4 regions of the Rhizobium sp. CB3171 genome follow, and region 1 is predicted to be linked to each of the others. Evidence: predicted binding sites of a transcription regulator. Region 1 holds the regulator's gene; each other region holds the start of a gene.

Region 1 (3,115 bases):
GCTCGCAAACGCTCGTCAAGGATATCGTCAGCGGCATTTTCTACCTGATGGACGATGCCTTCCGCGTCGGCGAATACGTTCAAAGCGGCAGCTACAAGGGAACCGTGGAATCCTTCAGCCTGCGTTCCGTCAGGCTTCGACATCATCATGGTCCGGTGTTCACAGTTCCCTTCGGCGAACTCGGCGCCGTTCAGAACATGAGCCGCGACTGGGCGATCGATAAATTCCTGCTACGGGTTCCGTTCAATACCGACGTCGCCAAGGCGAAAAGGATCGTCAAGCAAATCGGAGAGCAGTTGAAAGAAGATCCGGAAATCGGACCGCAGATTCTTGAGACCCTGAAAATGAAGGGGGTGGAGCAAATTGGCGACTTCGGTATCGAACTGAGTTTCGCTTTTACCGCCCTCCCCGGTCGGCAAACCTACATACGGCGCCAGGCCTATACCATGATCCGCGACGCCTTCATGGAAAACGGCATCGACTTCGCTCAGCCGACAGTGCAGGTGGGTGGCGAGGAAAAATCCGATGCCGCGATCGCAGCCATGACACTGCAGAGAAAGAAGATCGCTGAGCAAATGACGCAATCGGCGGCGCCGCCAACCTGAACGTTCGCGCGAGATCAGTCACCAGCCTCATCTCCGCGCCCTCTTTGGCAAGGCGACAACCCTGGAGCCGATACCGGATGACGTTGGACAGAAAGGAGATCCAATGTGCTGAACGACCATCTGACGTCTATTGCCGCGCACGTTATTCAAATAGCGCTGACACCGGTCTTTCTGCTGGCGGGCACCGCCGGGTGCCTCAATGTCTTTTCGGCTAGGCTCGCCCGCGTCTCCGACCGGGTCAACAGCCTTTTCGAACGGGTGACCTCTGAGGACCCGGATGAAACGCGGTTGCTGCAGCTCTATTATCTGCGGCGGCGAACATTGGCGCTGGAGATCGCAGTTCTGCTCGGCACGGCATCGGGCGTGTTCACATGCCTTGCGACGCTCGGCCTCATGGGCGGTGCAATTCGACAGCAATTTCGCGAGCAATTGCTGCTCTGGCTCTTTGGCCTTGCCGTCTTCGCACTCATGGGCGCCTTTGTGGCCTTTCTCGTCGAGATGATTCTGGCCGGGCGCAGCATGCTAAGGCAGATCGCCAACGACCGTACCTTGCTCGAGCACCGGCACGGGAGTTCGAGGAAAAGTTCAACCTATTGATATCCCATCGAATATTACTACGGATGGCACCAATCCCGGCCCCTCAGAAATCCGGATTCCCAGTCAGATCCATAGCTTGCTCTCCATGGTTCGGAGAGTGTCGTCCTCCAAAGAGCTTATAGAACGAAGAACATGGCTTTTCGCCGCCTTGGAGATAATCCGTTTTGGGATCGTCCGAAATTTTGCTTCGCCCGATTCCGCATATATTTCTGCTATTTAGTTTGAAGGTGCCGGGAAAAAAGTCATCTGCCCGGGACCTGTTATGTTCCCATTTATTTGATGCACCTACAAAATGTTCACCGAAATTTAAGGGCTTGCGGAACACATATGGAACATATAGTGTCCGTTCTGGATTTGTTTCACGACACCTTCTCAGTCCCGAGGTTCAAAACGATGTTGACGCGCAAGCAGCAGGAACTGCTTCTCTTCATTCACGAACGAATGAAGGAGTCCGGTGTTCCGCCATCTTTCGACGAGATGAAAGATGCGCTGGACCTTGCGTCCAAATCCGGTATTCACCGTCTCATCACGGCTTTGGAAGAACGCGGCTTCATCCGTCGCCTGCCGAACCGGGCCCGGGCGCTGGAGGTCATCAAGCTACCGGAGGCCTATAGCCCGAGCCTGCAGCCTCGCCGCGGCTTTTCGCCAAGCGTCATCGAGGGTAGCCTTGGCAAGCCGCAACTTGTGCCGCCGCCCGCACCCACCAAGCCGGTGAGTGAGGACAACAACAGTTCGGTTTCGGTACCCGTCATGGGCCGCATTGCCGCCGGCGTTCCGATCTCGGCCATCCAGAACAATACTCACGACATCACCGTTCCCGCCGACATGCTCGGCTCCGGCGAGCATTATGCGCTGGAGGTCAAGGGCGACTCCATGATCGATGCCGGCATCTTTGACGGCGATACCGTCATCATCCGCAACGCCACGACCGCCAATCCCGGCGACATCGTCGTCGCTCTCGTCGATGATGAAGAGGCGACATTGAAGCGCTTCCGCCGCAAGGGAGCCTCGATCGCGCTTGAAGCGGCAAACCCTGCTTACGAAACCCGCATCTTTGGGCCGGATCGAGTGAAGGTACAAGGCAAGCTCGTCGGTCTCATTCGCCGCTATCACTGACCGGTGACGCCGGCTTGAGCGGCGCGCCAAAAGTGTCTGTTCGCCAGTCGTAGGAGCGATGCAGGCTCCATGGCCGCGAAAGGTTTTCAAACGCTGCCGTCATTATCGGTTTATCGGTGCTAAGGCTCATTTCGATGGACCCTGTGCGGCGCAATGTTGCACCTGTGAAGAGCGTGGCGCCAGAGCGGCAGCGATCAAGACGCAGCCGTACGGAGGTGATGACGATATTGGCCGTGTCGCAGGCCGGAGCGAGATAGGCGGCATCTTCAATGGTGACAAGCATGTCGCCATTATCCAGCATTGCCACGCACCATGCACCTTTTTGGCAGGCGAAACCGCCCGGCCCGGCCGCGTCTAATGCCGCATCCATCGCCTTTCGAACGGTGCTCTGTTCTTCGGAATTCAGGCGACGATGCTTGTCTGATTTGCTGATTTTGGGGAGCTGACTATCCGGCGGAAGCATCGTTGGCGGTTGCTGCTCGGTGATCGCCAATGCTCTTTGCCACTGCTCGAAGATGAAATCCGGCGGTTTTTCGCGGTTTGTCGTCAGCGCACCGTTGCGCAACAAGGCGACCAGCGTGCCGTCCTCGGAGATCATGAGATCAGGCTTGAGGACACCGGGACTGAGTGCCACGACTGCAACCGAACCGATGATCAAGAGCGCACCTGCATGTCGCAGCCATGTTCTCAGCAAGGTCATCAACAAGAAGCCGGCTATGACCGTCGGGAACAGCCAGACCGGCAGCCGACCGAAGGGAATATTGCCGCCCCAGGCGGCAACCGTTTTGGCAATGACG
Region 2 (3,115 bases), 1.3 Mb from region 1:
GCAGGCCGGCGGCGTCCGGCTCGGCGATCGTTTCGATCATCGATGTCGAGCAGCGGGCATTGGTGGAAATTCCCTTCATCCCGGCGGCCTCGAAGCGTTCGCGCTGCCGCTCGCGGGCACGGGCGACACGAAGGGCGACATCGGCGCTCTTTTCGGCCGTCGTCGGGCGGATGAGATCGGCCGCAGAGACGGCGGGCACGTCGAGGCGGATATCGATGCGGTCCAACAGCGGTCCGGAGATGCGGCCTTGATAATCCGTCATGCAACGCGGGCCGCGGGCGCAGGTGTGACCCGGCTCGCCGGCCATGCCGCAACGGCAGGGATTCATCGCTGCAACCAATTGAATGCTGGCCGGATAGGAAACGCGATGATTGGCCCTGGCGATGACGCATTCGCCCGATTCCAGCGGCTGGCGCAGCGCATCCAGCGCTTGCGGCGAAAACTCGGGCAATTCATCGAGAAAAAGGACGCCGTGATGGGCAAGCGATACCTCGCCGGGGCGGGCACGCAAGCCGCCGCCGACCAGCGCCGCCATGGTGGCGGAATGATGCGGCGTGCGATAGGGCCGGCGGTCGGAGAGCTTTCCGCCCGAAAGCTGACCGGCAACGGAATGGATCATCGACACTTCCAGCAGCTCCGCCGTCGACAATGGCGGCAGAATGGACGGCAGGCGCGAGGCCAGCATCGACTTGCCGGAACCGGGCGGGCCGACGAAAAGCAGATTATGTCCCCCGGCCGCCGCCACTTCCAGCGCCCGCTTGGCGCTTTCCTGGCCCTTGATATCGGCGAGATCGGGGACGTTGGCGGCATTGGCGCGGATCGCCGGTTCGGGGCGTGACAGAACCTGGGTGCCGCGGAAATGATTGGCGAGCGCGATCAGGCTGCGCGGCGCGAGAATATCGATGTCGGCGCCGGCCCAGGCGGCCTCAGGACCGCTTTCGGACGGGCATATCAGCCCCTTGCCGATGGCATTGGCGGCGATCGCGGCCGGCAGCGCGCCAGCGACCGGCGCGATCGTGCCATCGAGGTTGAGCTCGCCGATGACGGTGTAGGCCGCAAGCGCATCCGCCGGGATGGCGCCCAGCGCCGCCATCAGCCCAAGCGCGATCGGAAGATCGAAATGGCTGCCCTCCTTGGGCAGGTCCGCGGGTGCGAGATTGACCGTGACCTTCTTCGGCGGCAGCGACAGGCCAGAGGCATGAAGAGCTGCCTGCACCCGTTCGCGGCTTTCGGCCACGGCCTTGTCCGGCAGACCGACGATATGCATCAGCACCTTCCCCGGGGAAATCATCACCTGCACTTCGACAGGAACGCCCTCAATGCCCTGAAACGCAATCGTGCTGACGCGCGCTACCATCCCCGCCCTCTTTTAACTCGTTTACCGTTATCAATTTTTCATAACAGACTATGGGTTGCATAGTGGCAGAAAACATGGAATGAAACAAGAACAATAAAAGAACGAAGGGACGATTTCTACAATCGGGAGCAAAGATGAGACTTGTAGTATCGCTATCCCTTCTACTGAGCGCTGTTCTGGCCGGCTGCCAATCTATCGATGGCGGGGATAATCTGGAAAAAGGCGCTCCCTATCAATTGAGCGCCAAGGAAATTGCCGCGGTGGAAAAGGGTTTGCACGAGCAGCTTCCCTATGAGGGCGTGCTGATCTTCGGGCCGATGGCGGCTTCCAAGGATAGCAAGGGCTACGTCAGCGTCTGCGGCACCATCAGCTCCTTTGGCGGCCTGCACGGTGTCATGGACAAGCGGCCTTACGTCGGCATGATGGTCGACGTGAAACCACTTTTCGGCTTCGTGCCGACGGTCATCGCAGACGATAGCTCCACCGGACCGTCGGCAGTGATCCTAACCTGCCGCCGGATGGGCATCGCGATATAGCCCGCCTTGCGGCGAGCGGAGGGGTGGCGTCACGATTCCTAGAGGGCTGGCGCCCCTCAAGCCCGCTTCGCTTCGATCGCATCCCACAACAGGCTGGCAATGTCGGCGCCGCCGAAGCGCTTGACTTCGCGCAGGCCGGTCGGCGAGGTGACGTTGATCTCGGTCATATAGTCGCCGATGACGTCGATGCCGACGAGCAGGAAACCGCGCGCTCTCAATGCCGGGCCGATGCGCTCGCAGATTTCCTTTTCGCGCGGCGTCAGTTCGGTCGCCTCGGCGCGGCCGCCGACATGCATGTTGGAGCGGCTGTCATGCTCGGCCGGCACACGGTTGATCGCGCCGACCGCCTCGCCGTCGACGAGGATGATGCGCTTGTCGCCCTTGCGCACGTCGGGCAGATATTGCTGAGCGATGAAGGGCTCACGGAAGAGCTGGCCGAACATTTCGAGCAGAGAGGATAGATTGCGGTCGTCCCGCGTCGAATGAAAGACGCCGGCGCCGCCATTGCCGTAAAGCGGCTTCAGGATGATATCGCCCATCTCCTCGCGGAAGCGGCGAATTTCGGCCGGATCGCGCGTGATCAGCGTCTTCGGCATGAGATCAGCAAATTCGGTGACGAAGATCTTTTCCGGCGAATTGCGCACCCAGGCCGGATCATTGACGACGAGCGTCTTGGGGTGGATGCGCTCGAGTAGATGCGTCGAGGTGATATAGGCCATGTCGAAGGGTGGGTCCTGGCGCAGCAGCACCACGTCCATGGTCGAGAGATCGACGCGCTCCGGCTCGCCGAGCTCGAAGTGATCGCCCTTGACGTCGCGAAGGATCATCGGCTCAACCGTCGCGTAGACATTGCCGTCACGCATGCTGAGGCGCTCGGGCGTGTAGTGGAAGAGCTTGTAGCCGCGGGTCTGGGCTTCCAGGCTCATGGCAAAGGTCGAGTCACCCGCAATGTTGATGCTCTTCACGTGGTCCATCTGGACCGCAACATTCTTGATACCAGCCATAGTCAGCCCTCGCTCGAATTTGCGGACAGATGTAGGTCGGCCCGCATCCAAACGCAACGGCTATTCAAGGGCTTCCGTCAGGGCTGGCCGCGCTCAGGCGGCAAGCCCCTGTGCGCCGCCCTGTCGGATGAAGTTGCGCAGGCGGTAAGCCATGGTCAAGGGCTTCGGGAATGGCTTGCGGCAGAAGGCGACCTTGCGCAGATAGTGATCGATGCGCC
Region 3 (3,115 bases), 550 kb from region 1:
ATCGCGGCGCCTCCCGCCGTGTTGGATACTTTCTGCTCTCCCGTATAGGGATCGGTTGTCGTACATGCATTGAGAAAGGCTGCCGAGACGGCAAGGATGGCAAATTTCTTGATCATAGAATCGTCGCTCTCCGGTTCGATGGTCCGCAGCAGATATGAAGCATTGCGGCAATATGATGAAATATAATTTTCGTCCACCCGCGGCCGGGCTGCCCGGCCACTATTCTGGAGCGTTTTCTTCCAAACTAACCAGTTCAAGGAGATTGGATCCGCTCCGCCGATCTATTCCCCTTGAAATCCAGGCTTCCGCCGTCAGAGGTTTTGGAAGAGTTGTCTCACCGTATCGTAGCTGGCATTGGCAATCGACAATGATTGCAATCCCAGTTGCTGCTGCGTCTGCAGCGCCAATACCCTGCTTGATTGCCTCTCCATGTCGGCATCGACCAGCTTGCCGACGCCACTCGTCAGCGAATCGCTGAGATTGCTGGCAAATTGGTTTTGCAGACTGACGCGCGTTTCCAACGAGCCGAAGGCCGATCCTATGGTGTTCAGTTGATGCAGCATGGCGGTGACGGTGTTGACCATGTCGGTCACGGCGCCCTGTGTCGTATTAGCATCGAGCGAGATTTCTACCTGCCCGCTGGTGTCGCCATTCTGGCTGCCGATCAGCACATAGTTCTCGGCTGCTCCCGCTTCCGTCGCAAAAGCGGTGGAAGTGAGCACGCCATAGCCGCCCGTGCCGTTTGAACGATCGTCGATCAGATATCGTGCATCCGTCGAGACGATGGGGCCGCTGGTCGAGCTGACACCCTCATAATTCAGCATGCCGATCGAAACCGTGCCATCGGTGTGGCGGATGAGGGAGCCCGGGATCTCGTGTGGCTCGGTCGGATCGTCACCGTTCTGCAGCACGACCCAGTTGACGCCGTTGAAGCTCGTCGACTCGCCGACGCTGCGAAGCTGGTCCTTAAGTTCGGAGATCTCGTCGTTGAGCTTGGTCTTATCGACACTGCCCTCATAGCCAGTCACCAGCTTCGACCGGATCTGAGTGACGATATCGATTGCGCTGGTGATGCCCGTGGAGGCGGTGCTGACCGTGGCAGCAGCAAGCCCCAGCGCATCCTGCACGGCCGAGACGGCGCCAATATCGGTGCGCGTCAATGTCGAGATCGTCCAGTAAGTGGCGTTGTCCTTAGCGGTCTGCACACGCAGACCGGATGACATCTGACGCTGTGCGACATTCAGATCCGCCTGTGTGTTTCGAAGGACTTCAAGGGCTGTATTGACAGGGGAACTTACCCTTATGAAGGTCGAAAAAATACTCACGACACAGGACTCCGGACGCAACGATACACAACAGATACATGAAGACATTGGAACCATGCCGCGGGCGCTCATGCGCGCGGGCCAACCGAAGTCGGCGAAGGTGGAGTCCGGCAAAAAAACAGCGCCTGAAACTCGAGCGGTTACAGGCGCTATGATTAGCAATCATGCTTAAGAAAGCGATAATGGAAACTGGCAATTTACCATAAATCGCCCTCGATCAGAAAATCGTTATCGCGTTCAGGTTGCGATCATTCCGCCGCCCGGAGCCTGGTCGCCTTCGCACGCAATGCCGCTTCCGACATCTCTTCTTGCCGCCGCCGTTCCGTTGAACAACAAGCCGCAGGAACTGCGAGACAGTCCCTTGAAAGGCTAACAACCCAAGAAATGTGCACTTTTTGTTCTATTTCCCGGCCGTTTCTTTTGCCTTTCAGGGCAGAATCATTACATTGAGCCGCATGACCATCGGACATGACGACATTCCCTTCTTTGACGAGGAGCCGGAGCACGCGGCGCCGCGTCGGCCTGCCCCTGCCCCTGCCCCCAGCGCCGGTGGCGGTATTGCGGCCCGCGCCATGGCGGCGCGCGATAGCGGCCGCCGGCCTGACTATCTCGCTGGCCTCAATCCGGAACAGGCGGAAGCGGTCGAGACGCTGGATGGGCCCGTGCTGGTGCTCGCCGGCGCCGGCACCGGCAAGACGCGGGTGCTGACGACCCGCATCGCCCATATCCTTTCCACCAACCGTGCCTTCCCCTCTCAGATCCTCGCCGTCACCTTCACCAACAAGGCCGCGCGCGAGATGAAGGAGCGTATCGCCCTTCTCGTCGGCGGCGCGGTCGAAGGCATGCCCTGGCTCGGCACTTTCCATTCGATCGGCGTCAAGCTGCTGCGCCGTCATTCCGAGCTGGTCGGCCTCTCCTCGAGCTTCACCATTCTCGACACCGACGATGTCGTGCGCCTGATCAAGCAATTGATCCAAGCAGAAGGGCTGGATGACAAGCGTTGGCCCGCCAAGCAATTTGCGGGGATGATCGACACCTGGAAGAACAAGGGCCTCGGCCCGGCCGATATTCCGGAAGGCGATGCGCGCGCCTTCGCCAATGGCAAGGGACGCGACCTCTATACCGCGTATCAGGCCCGCCTGAAGACGCTGAACGCCTGCGACTTCGGCGACCTTTTGCTGCATCCGATCAATATGTTCCGCCAGAATCCTGATATATTGAAGGATTATCACCAGCGGTTCCGCTACATCCTCGTCGACGAATATCAGGACACCAACACCGCTCAATATATGTGGCTGCGTCTACTGGCGCAGCGGCAAAAGGGCGAGCTGCAGAATGTCTGCTGCGTCGGCGACGACGACCAGTCGATCTACGGCTGGCGCGGCGCTGAGGTGGACAACATCCTGCGTTTCGAAAAGGATTTTCCAGGCGCCAAGGTCATCAAACTGGAGCGCAATTACCGCTCTACCGAGCATATTCTCGGCGCGGCCGCGCATCTGATTGCCCATAATGAGGGCCGGCTCGGCAAGACGCTGTTCACCGACCGCTCCGATCCCGACGATATCAAGGTGCAGGTGCACGCCTCCTGGGATTCCGAGGAGGAAGCGCGCGCGATCGGCGAAGAGATCGAGCAGCTTCAGCGCGGCAAACACAATCTCAACGACATGGCGATCCTCGTGCGCGCCTCATTCCAGATGCGTGAATTCGAAGACCGCTTCGTTACGCTCGGCCTGAACTACCGCGTCGTTGGCGGCCCTCGCTTCTACGAACGCCTCGAAATCCGCGATGCC
Region 4 (3,115 bases), 620 kb from region 1:
CGAGTTCGATGACACGAATGCCGGAAAGGGGTGGTTTCTTGGTTTTATTATCGGTCATATCGGTCCCGATGGGCGGCTACGGCGCGAAAGTGTTCTCAGATGTATCGGATACCGGCCCGGAAGCAAAGCGCCGCTCGCGCCAGAGAATATGGAGGCTTCGGTTGATGCAAACGGGGCAGGGAACCGCCGGTGGCATTTATTCAAACATTCCTTTGGGAATCAGTCCTTTGCCGTCACTTGCTGACACCAGTCGGCAAAATCCGAAATGGTTGCGGCCGCACCGATCTCGTTCAGAGTCTCATGCCGCATGTCCTGATAGATGGTCATGGTGGTATGCGAGAAGCCGGCCTTTTTCAAATGATCTGACAGCCAGGAAATTGCTTCTCCATTGTTCGTCGCCGGGTCATGCCTGCCGCCGATAAGATGGATCGGCATGTCGCGCCGAAGCCGATCGAGGTGATCCCTTTGTGGTGCACGGAAGGTCAGTTCGAAAATATCCAGCCACAGCGACACCGAGGCATCGAAGCCGCAGAGCGGGTCGGCAATGTACTTATCCACCTCTTCGGGAATACGGGATAGCCAATCGAATTCGGTGCGGCGGTTGGCGATCGATTGGCCCCAGGCGCCGAAGGTCAGCTTCGGCAACAGCCCGCTCGGGACATCGGACCCCTTCAGCATGCGTTCTGCCTTCAGGATGATCTGCGCCGCGCGCCCGGCGAGACCAGGGTTGAAATTCGAGTTCCAAACGGTGACGGCATCGAACTTGTCGGGATGCGTCACGGCTACGTTGAGGCTGATCAGCCCGCCCATGGAGTGGCCGAAGAGAATGATCGGCAGGCCGGGATGGGCGGTTGCGGCAAGCTCGCGCATCGCCAGCACATCGGCAATGACCGCATCGACACCATTGCGCCTTGCGAAGCGGCCGAGTGGCGCATCGACAGCTTTTGTCTCGCCGTGGCCGCGATGATCGTGAGCATAGACATGAAAGCCGCGTGCTGCCATCGCTGCGGCGAAGCGTTCATAGCGACGGGAATGTTCGGCAAGGCCGTGGCTGACGAGAAGTACGCCACGCGCGGCGCCCTCTGCCGGCGCATGATGATAGGCGAGCGTCGCGCCCGTCGGACTATGCAAATGCCTCGTTTCGGCAAACATCATGCGTGTTTCCTCCCCATGTGGGACGAAAGGTCATCGCCGACGGGATTGCAATGGACGGCAAGGGAAGCTCACAGAAATAAATCTTCGTGGTTTTTGCGATTCAGGGTTGCGTGCCGCAAATCAAACTGCTTACTTGTTCTCATATTGTTCTGTTTTTGGAGGTATAGAATGAGGCCTTGGCTTCAGGGGTTTGCAGTTGCGGTTCTAACTGCGGTGGTGACGGCGACGAGTGCCGTGGCTGAGGAGAATAGCCATGGACGGACGCGCTTTATTCTGGCGGCGAGTTGGGAACCCGCGTTCTGCGCGACGAACCAAAAGAAGGCGGAATGCCGAAATCAATCAGCGAATAATTTTGACGCCAAGAACTTTTCACTACACGGCCTCTGGCCGATGCGGCAGGAATATTGCGACGTTTCCGATGATCTGAAGCAGTCCGATCGCGGCCGGGACTGGAAAGACCTACCGGCTGTTCAACTCTCGGCGGAAACCAAGGCCGCGCTGGACAAAGTCATGCCCGGCACGCAATCCGGTCTGGAGCGGCATGAGTGGATCAAACACGGCAGTTGCACCAAGCTCAGCGCCGATGATTATTTCGGGACCGCGGTGGGGTTGATCAATGAACTCAATGCGTCCGCTGTGCGCGATCTTTTCGCGCAGAATATCGGCAAGACGCTCGATGCCGAAACCATCAAGGCTGCTTTCGACAAAAGTTTTGGCGAGGGCGCCAGTGGCCGCGTGAAGATGAGCTGCCGCCAAGTCGGCAAGGTGCGGGTGATCTCGGAACTGACGATCGGCTTGTCGGAAGACGCTATTCAGCCGTCGGAAGGAAACGAGCCGCGACTTGAGCAATTGATCCAGGGCGCTGGCAGCACATCGTTTGGCTGCGATCAGGGCGTGGTGGACGCAGCGGGTTTCTGACACCCAGCAGGCGGCTCGGCGCGATAAATGCCCTCGGACAAGGTTTCTCCGTTGCCCGAGGGCGGGGTTTCGCCTACATAGCGGCACAATTCGCAATGTATCCGCCCGTGGAGTAACCCAAGCTATGGCACGTCAGTTCATCTATCATATGGCCGGTCTAAATAAGGCCTATGGCGCCAAGAAGATCCTCGAAAATATTCATCTCTCTTTTTATCCCGACGCCAAGATCGGTATTCTCGGCCCGAACGGTGCCGGTAAGTCGACCGTGCTGCGCATCATGGCCGGCCTCGACAAGGAATATACTGGCGAAGCCTGGTTGGCCGAAGGCGCCACTATCGGCTACCTGGCGCAGGAGCCTCAGCTCGATCCCAACAAGACGGTGTTCGAAAACGTCATGGAAGGCGTTGCCAAGAAAACCGAAATCCTCAATCGCTACAACGAATTGATGATGAACTATTCCGACGAGACGGCGGACGAGGGCGCCAAACTCCAGGATATCATCGACAGCCAGAATCTCTGGGATCTGGAAAGCCAGGTCGAGATGGCGATGGAAGCATTGTGCTGCCCGCCGCGCGACGCTGAAGTCACCAGCCTTTCCGGCGGTGAGCGCCGCCGTATCGCGCTTTGCCGCCTGCTTCTCTCACAGCCGGACCTGCTGCTGCTCGACGAACCGACCAACCATCTCGACGCCGAGACCATCGCCTGGCTGGAAAAGCACCTACGCGACTATCCGGGTGCCGTGATGATGATCACCCACGACCGCTACTTCCTCGACAATGTTACCGGCTGGATTCTCGAACTCGACCGCGGCCGTGGCATTCCCTACGAAGGCAACTATTCCGCCTATCTGCAGGCCAAGGCCAAGCGCATGCTGCAGGAAGCCCGCGAAGAAGCTGGCCGTCAGAAGGCAATCAGCCGCGAACAGGAATGGATCGCCTCCAGCCCCAAGGCCCGTCAAGCCAAGTCCAAGGCGCGTATCAACGCTTACGAACAGCTAGTCGATGCTGCCGAAAATCAGCGCCCCGGTGATGCGCAGATCATC

The links. Region 1 encodes LexA, which represses DNA repair genes until DNA is damaged. Its sites were predicted from a motif close to TGTTCNNNNTGTGTTCNG; they were not measured.
Region 2: QA648_RS19110 (YifB family Mg chelatase-like AAA ATPase) is a predicted target of LexA. The motif match lies at 1,444-1,461, and genes of this name have one in related genera.
Region 3: QA648_RS08950 (UvrD-helicase domain-containing protein) is a predicted target of LexA. The motif match lies at 1,711-1,728, and genes of this name have one in related genera.
Region 4: QA648_RS09270 (ribonuclease) is a predicted target of LexA. The motif match lies at 1,290-1,307, and genes of this name have one in related genera.

What each region holds. Positions count from the first base shown of each region.
Region 1 covers NZ_CP121652.1:1,268,848-1,271,962, reverse strand. The annotation lists gene QA648_RS06325 (mechanosensitive ion channel family protein) at 1-605, shown strand, start outside; gene QA648_RS06320 (DUF2721 domain-containing protein) at 711-1,202, shown strand; gene lexA (transcriptional repressor LexA) at 1,596-2,318, shown strand; gene QA648_RS06310 (ComEC/Rec2 family competence protein) at 2,299-3,115, opposite strand, start outside.
Region 2 covers NZ_CP121652.1:3,925,672-3,928,786, reverse strand. The annotation lists gene QA648_RS19110 (YifB family Mg chelatase-like AAA ATPase) at 1-1,357, opposite strand, end outside; gene QA648_RS19105 (hypothetical protein) at 1,492-1,893, shown strand; gene gshB (glutathione synthase) at 1,950-2,897, opposite strand; gene QA648_RS19095 (cupin domain-containing protein) at 2,991-3,115, opposite strand, start outside.
Region 3 covers NZ_CP121652.1:1,819,587-1,822,701, forward strand. The annotation lists gene QA648_RS08940 (OmpA family protein) at 1-116, opposite strand, end outside; gene QA648_RS08945 (flagellin) at 312-1,325, opposite strand; gene QA648_RS08950 (UvrD-helicase domain-containing protein) at 1,781-3,115, shown strand, end outside.
Region 4 covers NZ_CP121652.1:1,892,388-1,895,502, reverse strand. The annotation lists gene QA648_RS09280 (CaiB/BaiF CoA-transferase family protein) at 1-58, opposite strand, end outside; gene QA648_RS09275 (alpha/beta hydrolase) at 220-1,152, opposite strand; gene QA648_RS09270 (ribonuclease) at 1,324-2,073, shown strand; gene ettA (energy-dependent translational throttle protein EttA) at 2,198-3,115, shown strand, end outside.